2 regions of the Nocardia wallacei genome follow, and region 2 is predicted to be linked to the other one. Evidence: riboswitches for the same ligand, from Rfam matches in the RefSeq annotation. Region 2 holds a riboswitch; the other holds the start of a gene.
The links. A riboswitch is a leader RNA that binds a small molecule or an ion and turns the genes downstream of it on or off. The one in region 2 is predicted to bind cobalamin.
Positions count from the first base shown of each region.

Region 1: it holds a riboswitch for cobalamin, as region 2 does, so the genes downstream of both, NWFMUON74_RS23340 (FecCD family ABC transporter permease) here and metE (5-methyltetrahydropteroyltriglutamate--homocysteine S-methyltransferase) in region 2, are expected to answer to the same signal.

Region 1 covers NZ_AP023396.1:5,303,583-5,310,638, reverse strand. The annotation lists gene bioD (dethiobiotin synthase) at 1-321, shown strand, start outside; gene NWFMUON74_RS23355 (alpha/beta fold hydrolase) at 445-1,587, shown strand; gene NWFMUON74_RS23350 (ABC transporter substrate-binding protein) at 1,594-2,622, opposite strand; gene NWFMUON74_RS23345 (ABC transporter ATP-binding protein) at 2,649-3,470, opposite strand; gene NWFMUON74_RS23340 (FecCD family ABC transporter permease) at 3,467-4,498, opposite strand; cobalamin riboswitch at 4,517-4,671, opposite strand; gene NWFMUON74_RS23335 (TetR/AcrR family transcriptional regulator C-terminal domain-containing protein) at 4,676-5,260, opposite strand; gene bioB (biotin synthase BioB) at 5,367-6,386, shown strand; gene bsaP (biotin synthase auxiliary protein BsaP) at 6,495-6,704, shown strand; gene NWFMUON74_RS23320 (DUF2567 domain-containing protein) at 6,704-7,056, shown strand, end outside.
Region 2 covers NZ_AP023396.1:2,298,853-2,305,908, forward strand. The annotation lists gene NWFMUON74_RS10370 (bifunctional 2-methylcitrate synthase/citrate synthase) at 1-361, shown strand, start outside; gene metE (5-methyltetrahydropteroyltriglutamate--homocysteine S-methyltransferase) at 411-2,714, opposite strand; cobalamin riboswitch at 2,816-3,013, opposite strand; gene NWFMUON74_RS10380 (pyruvate carboxylase) at 3,228-6,632, shown strand; gene NWFMUON74_RS10385 (hypothetical protein) at 6,790-7,056, shown strand, end outside.

The sequences.
Region 1 (7,056 bases), 3.0 Mb from region 2:
ACTCTCCTCGACCTCGCCCAGAAGCTCGCCGCACCCGTGCTGGTGGTCGCCGCGGCCGGGCTGGGGACCCTCAACCACAGCGAACTGACCACCCGCGCCCTCGCCGCGGCGGGCGTCCCCTGCGCGGGCCTGGTGATCGGATCCTGGCCCGCCACGCCGGATCTCGCCGCCGACTGCAATCGGACCGACCTCCCCGAGGTGACGGGAGTGGAGTTGGTCGGCGCCGTCCCCGAGGGCGCGGGCCGGTGGCAACCGGAGCGCTTCGCCGACACCGCCCCGACCTGGTTCCAGGCGGGGTGGCGCGCACGCTACCTGCACTGATCCGCGCACGTTCGGAATACCGGGCGGGGGCCGTGATAGCCGCCGGGCACGGAATGTGGAACGGGCCACCGGGCGGGCATTGTCGATGATCATGCGGACCGGACCGTCCTACAGTGGATGGAGATGCTTCTGGAGGACCGGCACCCGACCACCGTCGCGGACTACGACGATGCGCGGCGGAGGGCCCGGCTGGCCGAAACCCGGTGGGGGCACGGCTGGGTGCGGTTGCGGCGAACCCGAAGGGTGCTGCTGCGCCTGGCCTTGGTGCCGATACTGCTGCTGATGGTCTTCGCCCAGTACCTCGCCGTCGACATCGCGCCGGAACGGGCGCGGCTGGCGCGCACCGAACCGGCCGTGCTGCCGGTCGCGGCGCCCGCCCCCGAGGCCCGCAACACCGCGGTGTTCGACCTGGTCGGTCTCGGCTCGCTCGACGCCACCGCCACCGCTCGCGCCTTGCCGTCGCTGACCCGGATGGGTTCGGTGTGGGCGGTGCGCTACGACAACACCGGTATCGACACCAAGGTGATCAGCGACCTGATCATCAGGGTCACCGAGGCCGCGCGCATCGACAACGTGGTGCTGGTCGGCCACAGCATGGGCGGCGTGATCGCCCTGGAGATCGGCAAGCACATCCACACCGGCTCCACCAAGAACCTGGCCGCCGTCGTCCTGGACTGCACGCCGATCGACCTCGACGCCGTACGCCCGGAAAGCCGCGACCAGGGCGAGGATCTGTTGCGCTGGACCGGCTGGCTGCCGGGCATCCGGGAGAGCCGCAGCCTGCGCCTGTTCGCCGAAACCTACGCTCGGCGTGACCGTTTCCTCGACCGCGACACCACCCCGCCCGGCATTCGCGGTGACCGGCTGTGGTCGACGGTGGGGGAGGTGTTGCGGCAGAAGATCGGCAATCGCGACGCGGCCAGCAACGGGCTGATCGAATCGCAGTTCCGCGCGATCGTGGCGGGCGGCGCGGTCGATGATCTGCGTGCTCTGGTCAAACCGGTGAGCGGCAAGTCGCGTCCGGCGGTGGTCTTCCTGCGCCCGAACAATCCGGAGCGGGATCCGATCGTGGATGTCGAGTACACCCATCGGGTACTGATCCAGCAGGTCGGCGGCGTGGACGGGAATCTGCTGACGGTGCTCGCGCACGGTACGGGGCACGCGAATCCCGTGCAGCAGCCGGGGGAGTACAACAAGGTCATCGCGCAGCAGGTGGTGCCGTTCGTGCGGCAGGTCCGCGATCAGGAACTGGTCATGGCGCGGTGATCGGTTTCACCGCACCGCGTCGTCGCTGCGCGGCCGAATTCCCGACGGCGGCAACAGTTTCCAGGTCTCCAGTTGTGCCCGGACCTGCTCGGCGGCGTCGATGTTGAGCGGCCCGCTGGTCCACATGGTGTAGGGCAGGTCGAAGAACCGCTGCTCGGTCACCGCGCGGAGCCGGTTGATGCCGGGCTTGGCGCGTAGCAGTTCCACCTTCTGAGCGAACGTCTGCGGCGGATAGTCGACGAACACCAGAGCGTCCGGATCCGATGCCGCCAGTCGCTCCCACGACACCCGGGTCCACGAGTCGGCCACGTCCTCGAGGACGTTGTGCGCGCCCGCGGCGTCCAGGATCGCTTGCGGCCCACCGAATCTGCCGCTGGAGAACACGGTGTCGCTCGCGCTGTCGAAGACGAAGACCCGCGGCCGCCGATCGGCCTGCGGTGCGCGGTGCAGGGCGTCGAGGCGGGCATCGAGGTCGGCGACCAGGCGGGTGGCCTGCTCGGTGCGGCCGGTGATCGCGCCGAGGTTGCCGAGATCGGTGCGCAGGGCCGTCCACGGATCGACGATGCCGCGCGCCTGCTCGCCGCTGCGCTGCCGGCAGCTCTCGGTCAGGATGTAGGCGGCAATGCCGTTCGCGCGCAACGACTCCGGAGTGAGATCCTTCGCCTCGGTGTAACCGTAGTTCCATCCGGCGACCATCACGTCGGGGCGTTGCGCGATCACCGTCTCCCGGGACGGAGACTCGGGGGACACCACGCGCAGGCGATCGACCGCGTCGCCGTAGTGGCGGCGCAGGGTCGCGGCGTCGTCGGCCTGCAGGCTGGACACCGCGGTCACCGCGTCCTGCGCGCCGAGGGCGAGCGCCATCGAGATCATGTTGCTGTCGTTGACGAACATGCGCTGGGCCGGTGCGGGGAAGCGCACCTCCCGTCCGCAGTTGCGCAGCGTGAGATTGCCGTGCACGGCCGGTGCGGCGCCGCACGCTGTCACCGTGAGAACCGTTGCGAGAGTGGCGAATATCGGAGCCCAGGATCTCATCGTCGTCCTTCTGTGGGTGGTGCGGGTCACGACCGGTCGGCCATCGTGTCGAGCAGCAGGTGGGTTTCCCCGGTGTCCGGATGGCGGACGCGCGCGGCTCGCACGCCGAACACGCTGCCGAGCACCTCCGGCGTGAGCGCGGACTCGGGCGGTGCCAACGCACCCGCACGGCCGTCGTGCAGCACCACGACACGGTCGCAGAAGCGGTCGGCCAGGTCGAGATCGTGCAGCGTGAGCACCACCGTCCGGTCCAGCGTGCGAGCCAGCGCCAGCAGCGCGAGGCGGTGGGTGACATCGAGATGATTCGTCGGTTCGTCGAGCAGCAGCACGGGGGTGTCCTGCACGAGCGCGCGAGCCAGCAGCACCCGCTGCCGCTCCCCGCCGGACATCCGATGTACGGGCCGATCGGCGAACCCCTCGAGATCCACTGCGCGCAGAGCGCTCTCGACGGCCGCCCGCTCCCGCGGACCGCCCGACCCCCAGGGCGGCAGATACGGAGTGAGGCCCAACGCCACCACCTCACCCGCCCGCAGATCATCGGGCGGCTGTTCGTCCTGCGCGACCGACGCGATCGCCCGCGCCCGCCGCCGCGCCGACACGCCCCGCAGGTCGATGCCTTTCACCAGCACCTGTCCCCGCCGCGGCCGAAGCAGCCCGGCCAGCGTGCGCAACAGCGTGGTCTTCCCGCTCCCGTTCGGGCCGACGATCCCGACGAGCTCACCGGCCGCCACCGTGAAACCCACCTCCGCCAGCACGGTCCGCCGCCCCGGGCCGCAGGCCAGCTCCCGGACCTCCAGCACAGGACCCCGGCCCGCCGCGGGCATCGCCTGACCCTCCGACACCCTCACGACGCACCGAATCGGTAGCGGCGGCGGCCCATCAGGAGGAGGAAGACGGGAGCGCCGATGAGGCCGGTGAGGACACCGACGGGGATTTCGGTGGGGCGGACGAGGATTCGGGCGGCGGCGTCGGCCACCACGAGGAACAGCGCGCCGCACAGGGCGCTCACCGGAAGCAGCGCGCGGTGCGGGGAGCCGACCAGCAGGCGGGCCGCGTGCGGCACCACCAGACCGACGAAACCGATCCCGCCGGAGACCGCCACCAGGACGCCCACCAGCACGGCCAGCCCGGCGAACAGCGCAATCCGCAAGGCGCGCACCGGGACTCCCACGGACGCCGCGGTGTCGGCGCCCACGGTCAGCGCGTCGAGCCAGCCCGCGGCCGCCGCCAGTGCCAGCGCCGCGGCCCCGACGACACCGGCGGGCAACGCGATCCGCGTCCAGTCCGCCCCCGCGAGACTCCCCAGCAGCCAGAACAGCACCGCCTGGGCGGCCGCCGGATCGGCGCTGCGAAAGATCAGGTAGCTGCTCAGTGCCGCGAAAGCCGACCCCAGCACGGTGCCGGTCAGCACCAGCCGCAGCGGTGTCAGCCCGCCTTGGGCGACCGCGATCAGAAAGACCATCGCCGCCGCGGCGAACGCGCCGAGCAGCGCACCCCCCGACAGCGCCCACACTCCGGCCCCCGCGAAGAACCCGGAGGTGATCACCGCCGCAGCCCCCACGCCCGCCCCGGACGACACGCCGAGCAGATACGGATCGGCGAGCGGATTGCGCACGAGCGTCTGCATGGCCGCCCCGGCCAGCGCCAGGCCCGCACCCACCACGGCCGCCAGCAGCGTGCGCGGCACCCGCAACTGCCAGATGATGGTGTCGAGACCGGGGTCGGCGACGGCGGCTCCGGTCACCCTCGCCCGCAGTACCTCGAAAACGGTTGCGGGCGGCACGGTTTCGGCCCCGCATCCGGTCGCCGCCACCATGGCGCACCCGAGCGCCAGCACGACGACGGGGACGACCACCGATGTCCGCGCGCGGATCATCGCCGATACTCCATGGGCACCTCGCGACCTCAGAGCGGTACCCGGCGAGGGAGGTCTGACTTCCGCGGTGAGCCCGAGCCCGCCCGCGGTCACAGTGGCGCGACCGTTCCGGAATTCCACCGGATTCCCGCACCCGCCGGGAATGACGAAGGGGACTCTACCGTCCGGTTTGTCCGGTCAGCGCACCCGGTCGCCCAGCAGATGCCGGACCCCGCCCACGAACAGCTGCAACCCGAAGTCGAAACGCTCGGTGGCGCTGGTGTTCTCGTACAGCGGCGACGACTCCTCCGGCAGCGCGCCCGCCGAATCCATCTGCATCCGCGACTGCTCGTCGACGGTCTCGCCGAGCACGTAGTACAGCAGGGTGTAGGCGGCCAGGTCGGCCTCCTCGCGGCCCATGCCGCCGCGAATCAGCGCGCCCGCCACCCGCTCGCGGCCCTTGCTGGTGGTCAGGCGCGAGGCATAGGTGGCCGATACCAGTTCCGCGCCGTCGCGGTAGGCGAGCAGGCACGAGCGCATCCGGTGTGCCAGCTCGCCCACCTGAGCGGACCACTCGCCGGCGGCGACCGGCTCGTCCAGCGGTGCCAGGATCCGGTCGGCGACCGCGCCGAGCAGCGCTTGTTTGTTGGGGAAGTGCCAGTACAGCGCGCCGGGCTGGACGTGCAGCGAGGTCGCCAGCCGGCGCATCGTGAGATCGGCCAGGCCGAATTGGTCGAGGATGGCGATGGCGCCGTCGACGACGTCGGTGCGGTGCAGTTGCACTTGGCGACAACCCTTTCGTGCTTTGACTCGGCCCCCACGCTACCCTAGCCTGAACACCGTTCAAGTTGCACGGCCGCAGCCCGGCCGGACGAAGGGATTCGTGCGCATGACCCAGGCACCCGTCAGGACCGACACCGACATTCTGGCGATCGCCCGCGAGCAGGTGCTCGACCGCGGCGTCGGCCTCGACCAGCAGCAGACCGCCGAGGTGCTGCGCCTCGCCGACGACCGGCTCGAGGAGCTGCTGGAACTCGCGCACGAGGTCCGCATGAAGTGGTGCGGCCCGGAGGTGGAGGTCGAGGGCATCATCTCGCTCAAGACCGGCGGCTGCCCCGAGGACTGCCACTTCTGTTCGCAGTCCGGGCTGTTCCAGTCCCCGGTGCGCGCGGCCTGGCTCGACATCCCCTCGCTGGTCGAGGCCGCCAAGCAGACCGCCAAGACCGGGGCCACCGAATTCTGCATCGTCGCGGCGGTGCGCGGGCCGGACGAGCGGCTGATGGCGCAGGTCGCCGCCGGTGTGGAGGCGATTCGCAACGAGGTCGACATCCAGGTGGCGTGCTCGCTGGGCATGCTCACCCAGGAGCAGGTCGACCAGCTCGCCGCCATGGGCGTGCACCGCTACAACCACAACCTCGAGACCGCCAGGTCGCACTTTCCGAACGTGGTCACCACGCACAGCTGGGAGGAGCGCTGGGACACCCTGCGCATGGTCCGCGAGGCCGGTATGGAGGTGTGCAGCGGCGGCATCCTCGGCATGGGCGAGACCATCGAGCAGCGCGCCGAATTCGCTTCGCAGCTGGCCGAATTGGAGCCCGACGAGGTGCCGCTGAACTTCCTCAACCCGCGCCCGGGCACCCCGTTCGGCGATCTGGAGGTACTGCCCGCGGCCGAGGCGCTGAAGGCCGTCGCCGCGTTCCGGCTCGCGCTGCCGCGCACCATGCTGCGCTTCGCCGGGGGCCGCGAGATCACTCTCGGTGACCTCGGCGCCAAGCAGGGCATCCTCGGCGGCATCAACGCCGTCATCGTCGGCAACTACCTGACCACGCTGGGCCGTCCGGCCGAGCAGGACCTGGATCTGCTGGGCGAATTGAAGATGCCGATCAAGGCCCTCAACGAAACTCTCTGAGCGGCAACCGTCCACCCGCCGGGACGGCACCGCTACCCGGCGGGCGGGTCCCGGTCGGGTATTGTCAGCAGCCCAGGAGCTGCACTTTTCGAGGTGGACGTGGACATCATGGAAGAGCGCTACAACCCGTTCACGGGTAAGCGGGTGGTACCGAACCTGGCCGACCCGATCCCGGCGGCGGCCGTGCTGGGTCTGGAGCCGCCGCGGTTCTGCGAGCAGTGCGGGCGGCGCATGATCGTTCAGGTGAGCCCCGACGGCTGGTGGGCGAAGTGCTCGCGCCACGGGGTGATCGATTCCAAGAGCCTGGACCATCGTTGATGGCCCACCAGAGCGCCGTCGTGCCGTCCGGTGCGGGCCGCCGCGAGGTGCGTGCCGTGCTGGGCGTGGTGGCCGCCGTGCTGGCGGTCAGCGCGCTCGGTGGCGTGGTCTGGGCGCTGCTGGCGCCCGCGGAGCGGGTGATCGTGGTGGAGCCGGGCCGGGGCGCGGCCCTCACCGGCGAGAGCGCGCACCGGTTCGACGCGGTGGCGATCTTCGTGTGCGTCGCTGTGATCGCCGGACTGCTCACCGCCGCCGCGGCGTGGCGGGTGCGCCGGATCCGCGGCCCGCTGCTGCAGGGTGGGCTGTTGTTCGGTTCGCTGGCCGGTGCCTGGCTGATGGCGTGGCTGGGGGA
Region 2 (7,056 bases):
GGAGAAGGTGATGGGCTTCGGGCACCGGGTCTACAAGAACGGCGACTCCCGGGTGCCCACCATGGTGGCGGCCCTGACGGAGGTCGCCGAGGTGACCGGCGGCCACGAGTGGCTGCGGATGTACACCGAGCTGGCAGCCGCGATGGCGGAGGAGACCGGCATCGAGCCCAACCTCGACTTCCCGGCCGGGCCCGCCTACTACCTGATGGGCTTCGACATCGACATGTTCACGCCCATTTTCGTGATGAGCCGCATCACCGGCTGGACCGCGCACATCATCGAGCAGTCCCAATCCAACGCCCTCATCCGCCCTCTGTCGGCGTATGTCGGTGTGCCGCAACGAAGTATGGGCGTCGCATAGCGACCGCCCCGCGAACCCCGGCCGTGTTCGACGGCCGGGGTCGCGGTGTTCAGCGCACGGACTGGGCGGCGGTGACCATGTTGCGCAGTGACGCCTCCACCTCGGCCGGGCCACGGGTCTTCAGTCCGCAGTCCGGGTTGACCCAGAGACGTTCGGCCGGAACGGCTTTCAACGCCGCCCGCAAGGAGGAAGTGATCTCCTCCACGCTCGGCACCCGCGGTGAGTGGATGTCGTAGACGCCCGGCCCGACGCCCAGGTGGAAGCCCGCCGCGTTCAGGTCGTCGAGCACCTCCATCCGGGAGCGCGCCGCCTCGATCGAGGTGACGTCGGCGTCCAGATCCGCTATCGCCTCGATGATCTCACCGAACTCCGAGTAGCACAGGTGCGTGTGAATCTGGGTGGCATCCGAGACGCCGCTGGTCGCCAGCCGGAACGCGGCCACCGCCCAGTCCAGATACTGCTGCTCGGCGTCGGCGCGCAGCGGCAGCAGCTCCCGCAGCGCGGGCTCGTCGACCTGCACGATGCGGATCCCGGCGGACTGCAGATCCACCGTCTCGTCCCGGATGGCCAGCGCGACCTGCCGGGCGGTGTCGGCCAGCGGCTGGTCGTCGCGCACGAACGACCAGGCCAGGATCGTCACCGGACCGGTGAGCATGCCCTTGACCGGCTTGTCGGTCAGTGACTGGGCGTACTCGATCCACCGCACGGTCATCGGCGCGGGCCGCGCGACGTCACCGAACAGGATCGGCGGGCGCACGCAGCGGGTGCCGTAGGACTGCACCCAGCCGTTGGCCGTGGCGAAGAACCCGTCCAGCTGTTCGGCGAAGTACTGCACCATGTCGTTGCGCTCGGGTTCGCCGTGCACCAGCACGTCGAGACCCAGCTTCTCCTGCAGCGTGATCACATCCGCGATCTCGGCGCGCATCCGCTCGTCGTACTGCGCCGCGGTGATCTCGCCGCTCCGCAGTGCCGCGCGGGCCTGCCGGATCGCGGACGTCTGCGGATAGGAGCCGATCGTGGTGGTGGGCAGCGACGGCAACCGCAGCCGCTCCCGTTGCAGCGCAGAGCGTTCGGCAGCGGGGGCGCGCCGGGTCGCGTCGGGGCCGAGTGCCGCCAGCCGGGCGCGCACGGCATCGTTGCGCAGGCGCGGGTCGGTGGCGCGGCTCGCCAAGGCCGCACGGGCCGTGGACAATTCGTCCGCGATGGCGTCGGTGCCCCGGTGCACCGCCGTCGCGAGCAGCCGCACCTCGGCGACCTTCTCCGCCCCGAAGGCCAGCCACGACCGCAGCGCCGCATCGGCCCCGGACTCGTCGTCCAGCGAATACGGCACGTGCAGTAGCGAACTGGACGTCGATACCGCCAGCGCGCCCGAACTGCCCAGCAGCGTGCCCAAGGTCGCCAGCGCCCGGTCGAGATCGGTGCGCCAGACATTGCGGCCGTCGACCACGCCCGCCACCACGAGCTTGCCCGCCAGCGCCGGGACCGCGGCCACGTCGTTCACCGTGGTGCCCGCGACGAAGTCGAGCGCGATGCCCTCCACACCCATGTCGGCCAGCGCGGGCAACGCCGCGCCGGGACGGCCGAAGTAGGTTGCCACCAGGATCGATGGGCGCTGCGGCACGCCCGCCAGTTCGGCATAGGTGCGCCGCAGCAGTGCCAGTTCGGGCGCGGTGAGGTCGGTGACCAGCACCGGTTCATCGATCTGTACCCATTGCGCGCCCTCGGCGGCCAGCAGCCGCAGCAGTTCGCGATAGTGCGGGAGCAGGTCGTTCAGCCGGTCCAGCGGCGCGGCGCCGTCGATTCCCTTCGCCAGTTTCAGGAAGGTCAGCGGGCCGATCACGACCGGGCGGGCCGGGACGCCCAGCTCCCGCGCTTCCCGCAGTTCCTCGAGCAGCTTGTCCGGTTGCAGCGCGAACGTGGTCGCGGGGCCGATCTCGGGGACCAGGTAGTGGTAGTTGGTGTCGAACCACTTGGTCATCTCCAGCGGTTCCACCGTCTCGGTGCCACGGGCGGCGGCGAAGTAGCGGTCGAGCGGATCGGCGATATCGGCCACGCGCGGTGGCAGCGCGCCGAACATGGCCGCGGTGTCGAGCATCTGATCGTAGAAGGAGAAGGTGCCGACCGGTACGGAGTCCAGTCCGGCGGCGGCCAGGGCGGTCAGCTGCCGGGTGCGCAGGTCACGCCCGACGGCGCGCAGTGCGCCGGCGTCGATGCGGCCGGCCCAGTAGTTCTCGGTCGCGCGTTTCAACTCGCGCCGCGGCCCGATCCGCGGAATGCCGAGAACCGTTGCGGTGAAAGGGTTGTGCAGGGTCACGGTCTCTCTCCAGTGCTGGAAGCGACAGGTCACCGCCATAGGGGAGGACGGAGCCCGAAAACGCTTCTCGCACCGGCGGATCCGGTGTGCGCAGTGGTGTCCGCCCGCCCTGTTCCACGAGGCGGTGGCCGCCGGATACGGCGTATCCGGCACAGCCGGCAGGTCTTCGGACTCGCAGGCAAGCCCCCTCGGGGCGGTCCTACTGGCCGTCGCTTCCCGGATGCGCGCATCCAGTGCTGGTGACGGCGGTCGTTCCTGCATACCGCTGCGGGACAGTCCCGGATTCCCACCGGGTTCCCTCTGGCCGATCCGTACGGACCGGTTTCGACGCTGCACTCCGACGCTCGGGGCTCCAACTCGCCGGCGCAGCGAACCAGCTGCACAACGAGCATAAGCCACGGCCGAAAATGAATATTCCCGCGTTCGGTCACCCGGTTCACCGGTTACCGGCGGATTACGCAAATTCGCAGATCGGCGCGGTTTCGATGTGAGGTTGGCTGCGAAGGTGTATTCGCCGTCCGCAGCCGCCGACCGGCCAGGTACCTTAATCGGATGTTCTCCAAAGTGCTGGTCGCCAACCGCGGGGAAATCGCCATTCGGGCGTTCCGCGCCGCCTACGAACTCGGCATCGGCACCGTCGCGGTGTTCCCCTACGAGGACCGCAATTCGGTGCATCGGCTCAAGGCCGACGAGTCGTACCAAATCGGAGAGCCCGGCCATCCGGTGCGGGCCTACCTGTCGATCGAGGAGATCATCAAGGCGGCCAAGACCGCCGGGGCGGACGCGGTGTACCCGGGTTACGGCTTTCTGTCGGAGAATCCGGACCTGGCCGCGGCGTGCGCGCGGGAGAACATCACATTCATCGGCCCCTCGTCCGAGGTGCTGGAGCTGACCGGTAACAAGGCGCGCGCGATCGCCGCCGCCAAGGCCGCGGGACTGCCGGTGCTGAACTCCAGCGCGCCCTCGGCCGACGTGGACGAATTGCTGGCGGCCGCGGAGACCGTGGAGTTCCCGGTGTTCGTCAAGGCCGTCGCCGGTGGTGGCGGGCGCGGCATGCGCCGGGTGGCCGATCGGGCGCAGCTGCGCGAGGCCGTGGAGGCCGCCATGCGCGAGGCCGAATCGGCCTTCGGTGACGCGACGGTGTTCCTCGAGCAGGCGGTGGTCAATCCCCGCCACATCGAGGTGCAGATCCTCGCCGACCAGCACGGCAATGTGATGCACCTGTTCGAGCGGGACTGCTCGCTGCAGCGCCGGCACCAGAAGGTGATCGAGCTGGCACCCGCCCCGAATCTGGAACCCGCTCTGCGCGAACGGATCTGCGCCGACGCGGTCGCCTTCGCGCGGCAGATCGGCTACAGCTGCGCCGGGACGGTGGAATTCCTGCTCGACGAGCGCGGCAATCACGTCTTCATCGAGATGAATCCGCGTATTCAGGTCGAGCACACGGTGACCGAGGAGATCACCGACGTCGACCTGGTGGGCGCGCAGCTGCGGATCGCGACCGGGGAGACGCTGGCCCACCTGGGGCTGAGCCAGGACGCGGTCAGCATCCGCGGGGCCGCGATGCAGTGCCGGATCACCACCGAGGACCCGGCCAACGGGTTCCGGCCCGACACCGGGCGCATCACGGCGTACCGCAGTCCGGGCGGCGGCGGTATCCGGCTCGACGGCGGCGCCAACCTGGGCGCGGAGGTCGGCGCCTATTTCGACTCGATGCTGGTGAAGCTGACCTGCCGCGGGCGCGACTTCGGCCAGGCGGCGGCGCGGGCCGGGCGCGCGCTCGCCGAATTCCGCATTCGCGGCGTCTCGACCAACATCCCGTTCCTGCAAGCGGTGCTGGACGACCCGGACTTCCGGGCCGGGCGGATCACCACCTCGTTCATCGATGAGCGGCCGCACCTGCTGACGCAGCGCGGCTCGGCCGACCGCGGCACCAAGATCCTCACCTACCTGGCCGACATCACCGTCAACAAGCCGCACGGCGAGCGCCCGACCACGGTGTACCCGCACGACAAGCTGCCCGCGATCGACACCACCGCGCCGCCGCCGGACGGTTCACGGCAGCGGTTGCTGCAGCTGGGGCCGGAGGGGTTCGCGCGGTGGCTGCGCGAGCAGAAGGCGGTCGGGGTCACCGACACCACCTTCCGTGACGCGCACCAGTCGCTGCTGGCGACGCGGGTGCGCACCAACGGACTGCTGCAGGTCGCCGGGCACGTCGCCCGCATGACGCCGCAGCTGCTGTCGATCGAGTGCTGGGGCGGCGCGACTTACGATGTGGCGCTGCGGTTCCTGCACGAGGACCCGTGGGAGCGGCTGGCGGCGCTGCGCGAGGCGGTACCCAACATCTGTCTGCAGATGCTGCTGCGCGGGCGCAATACCGTGGGGTACACGCCGTATCCCGAAAAGGTCACGCGCGCTTTCGTTTCCGAGGCCACCGCGACCGGCATCGACATCTTCCGCATCTTCGACGCGCTCAACAATGTCGACCAGATGCGTCCGGCGATCGACGCGGTGCGCGAAACCGGCACGGCCCTGGCCGAAGTCGCGATGAGCTACACCGGCGACCTGTCGAACCCGGACGAGAACCTCTACACGCTCGACTACTACCTGAAGCTGGCCGAGCAGATCGTGCAGGCCGGGGCGCACATCATCGGTATCAAGGACATGGCCGGGCTGCTGCGCGCGCCCGCCGCGCACACGCTGGTCACCGCGCTGCGGGAGAACTTCGACCTGCCGGTGCACGTGCACACCCACGACACCCCGGGCGGCCAGCTGGCGACGTACCTGGCGGCCTGGCAGGCGGGGGCCGACGCGGTCGACGGGGCCTCGGCGCCGATGGCGGGCACCACCTCACAGCCCGCGCTGTCGGCAATCGTCGCGGCGGCGGCGAATTCACCGTTCGACACCGGGCTGGACCTGCAGAACGTGTGCGATCTGGAGCCGTACTGGGAGGCGCTGCGAAAGGTGTACGCGCCCTTCGAATCCGGGCTGCCGGGGCCGACCGGGCGGGTCTACCACCACGAGATTCCGGGCGGGCAACTGTCCAATCTGCGGCAGCAGGCGATCGCGCTGGGTCTCGGCGACCGGTTCGAAGAGGTGGAGGCCAAATACGCCGCGGCGGACCGGTTGCTGGGGCGGCTGGTGAAGGTGACGCCGTCGTCCAAGGTGGTCGGGGATCTGGCGCTGTCGCTGGTGGGGTCGGGGGTGACGGTCGACGAGTTCGCCAGCGACCCGGGTCGCTTCGACATCCCCGATTCGGTAATCGGTTTCCTGCGTGGGGAACTCGGCACGCCGGCCGGTGGCTGGCCCGAGCCGTTCCGCAGCCGGGCGCTGGCCGGGCGCGGGCCCGCGAAGCCGGAGACACAGCTGTCGGCCGCGGACGAGGCGGGCCTGAACGGCAGCTCGGAGGAGCGGCGAGCGACGTTGAACCGCTTGCTGTTTCCGGGCCCGACGTCCGAATTCCTCGCGCATCGTGAGAAATACGGTGACACCTCGGGGCTGTCGGCCAACCAGTTCTTCTACGGATTGCGCCACGGTGAGGAGCACCGGGTGCAGCTGGAGAAGGGTGTCACGCTGCTCATCGGGCTGGAGGCCATCTCCGAACCCGACGACCGCGGTATGCGGACGGTGATGTGCATCCTCAACGGGCAACTGCGGCCGGTCACCGTGCGCGACCGATCGATCGCCAGCGACGTGCCGATCGCCGAGAAGGCCGACAAGACCGACCCTGGGCACATCGCGGCCCCGTTCGCCGGTGTCGTCACGCTGGTCGTGGCCGAGGGTGACACGGTCGCCGCCGGTGAAACCGTCGGCACCATCGAGGCGATGAAGATGGAGGCCGCCATCACCGCCCCGCGCGCCGGAACCGTGCGCCGCGTCGCGATCGGCAAGGTGCAGCAGGTCGAGGGCGGCGACCTCCTGGTCGACCTGCGCGTCAACGAGGCCGCGGCGGAGTGAGCGCAGCGGCCGCGAACACCCTCCGCGTCGCCCGTCCCGCCGCCCGCCCGGCCTGGTCGGCCTTCGCGCGATGAACCACGCTGCTGCGGGCGTGGTGCCGTCGTCACACCAGGGTGACGCGAGATTAGTTCGGCCGATGCCCCGGGGCCTTGCAGGCGTGGTGTGGCCGGTGCCGCGGGTTGTTTCGGGCGTGGTGCGGCCGGTCGCCCTGGTTGTCACGGGCGTGGTGCGGCCGGTTTCCGTGGTTGTTTCGGGCGTGGTGCGGGAAGTGCCGCAGGTTGTTTCGGAGGCGGTGTGGTCGGTCGCTTGCGGCCTGCCGGGAGGTGCTGGCCTTGGGTACGACGACCCGACGCATCTGCGGCTTCAGCAGGTTGCGGGTGTAGTGCGGCGGGTGTCGCCAGTTGTTTCGGGCGTGGTGTGGGCC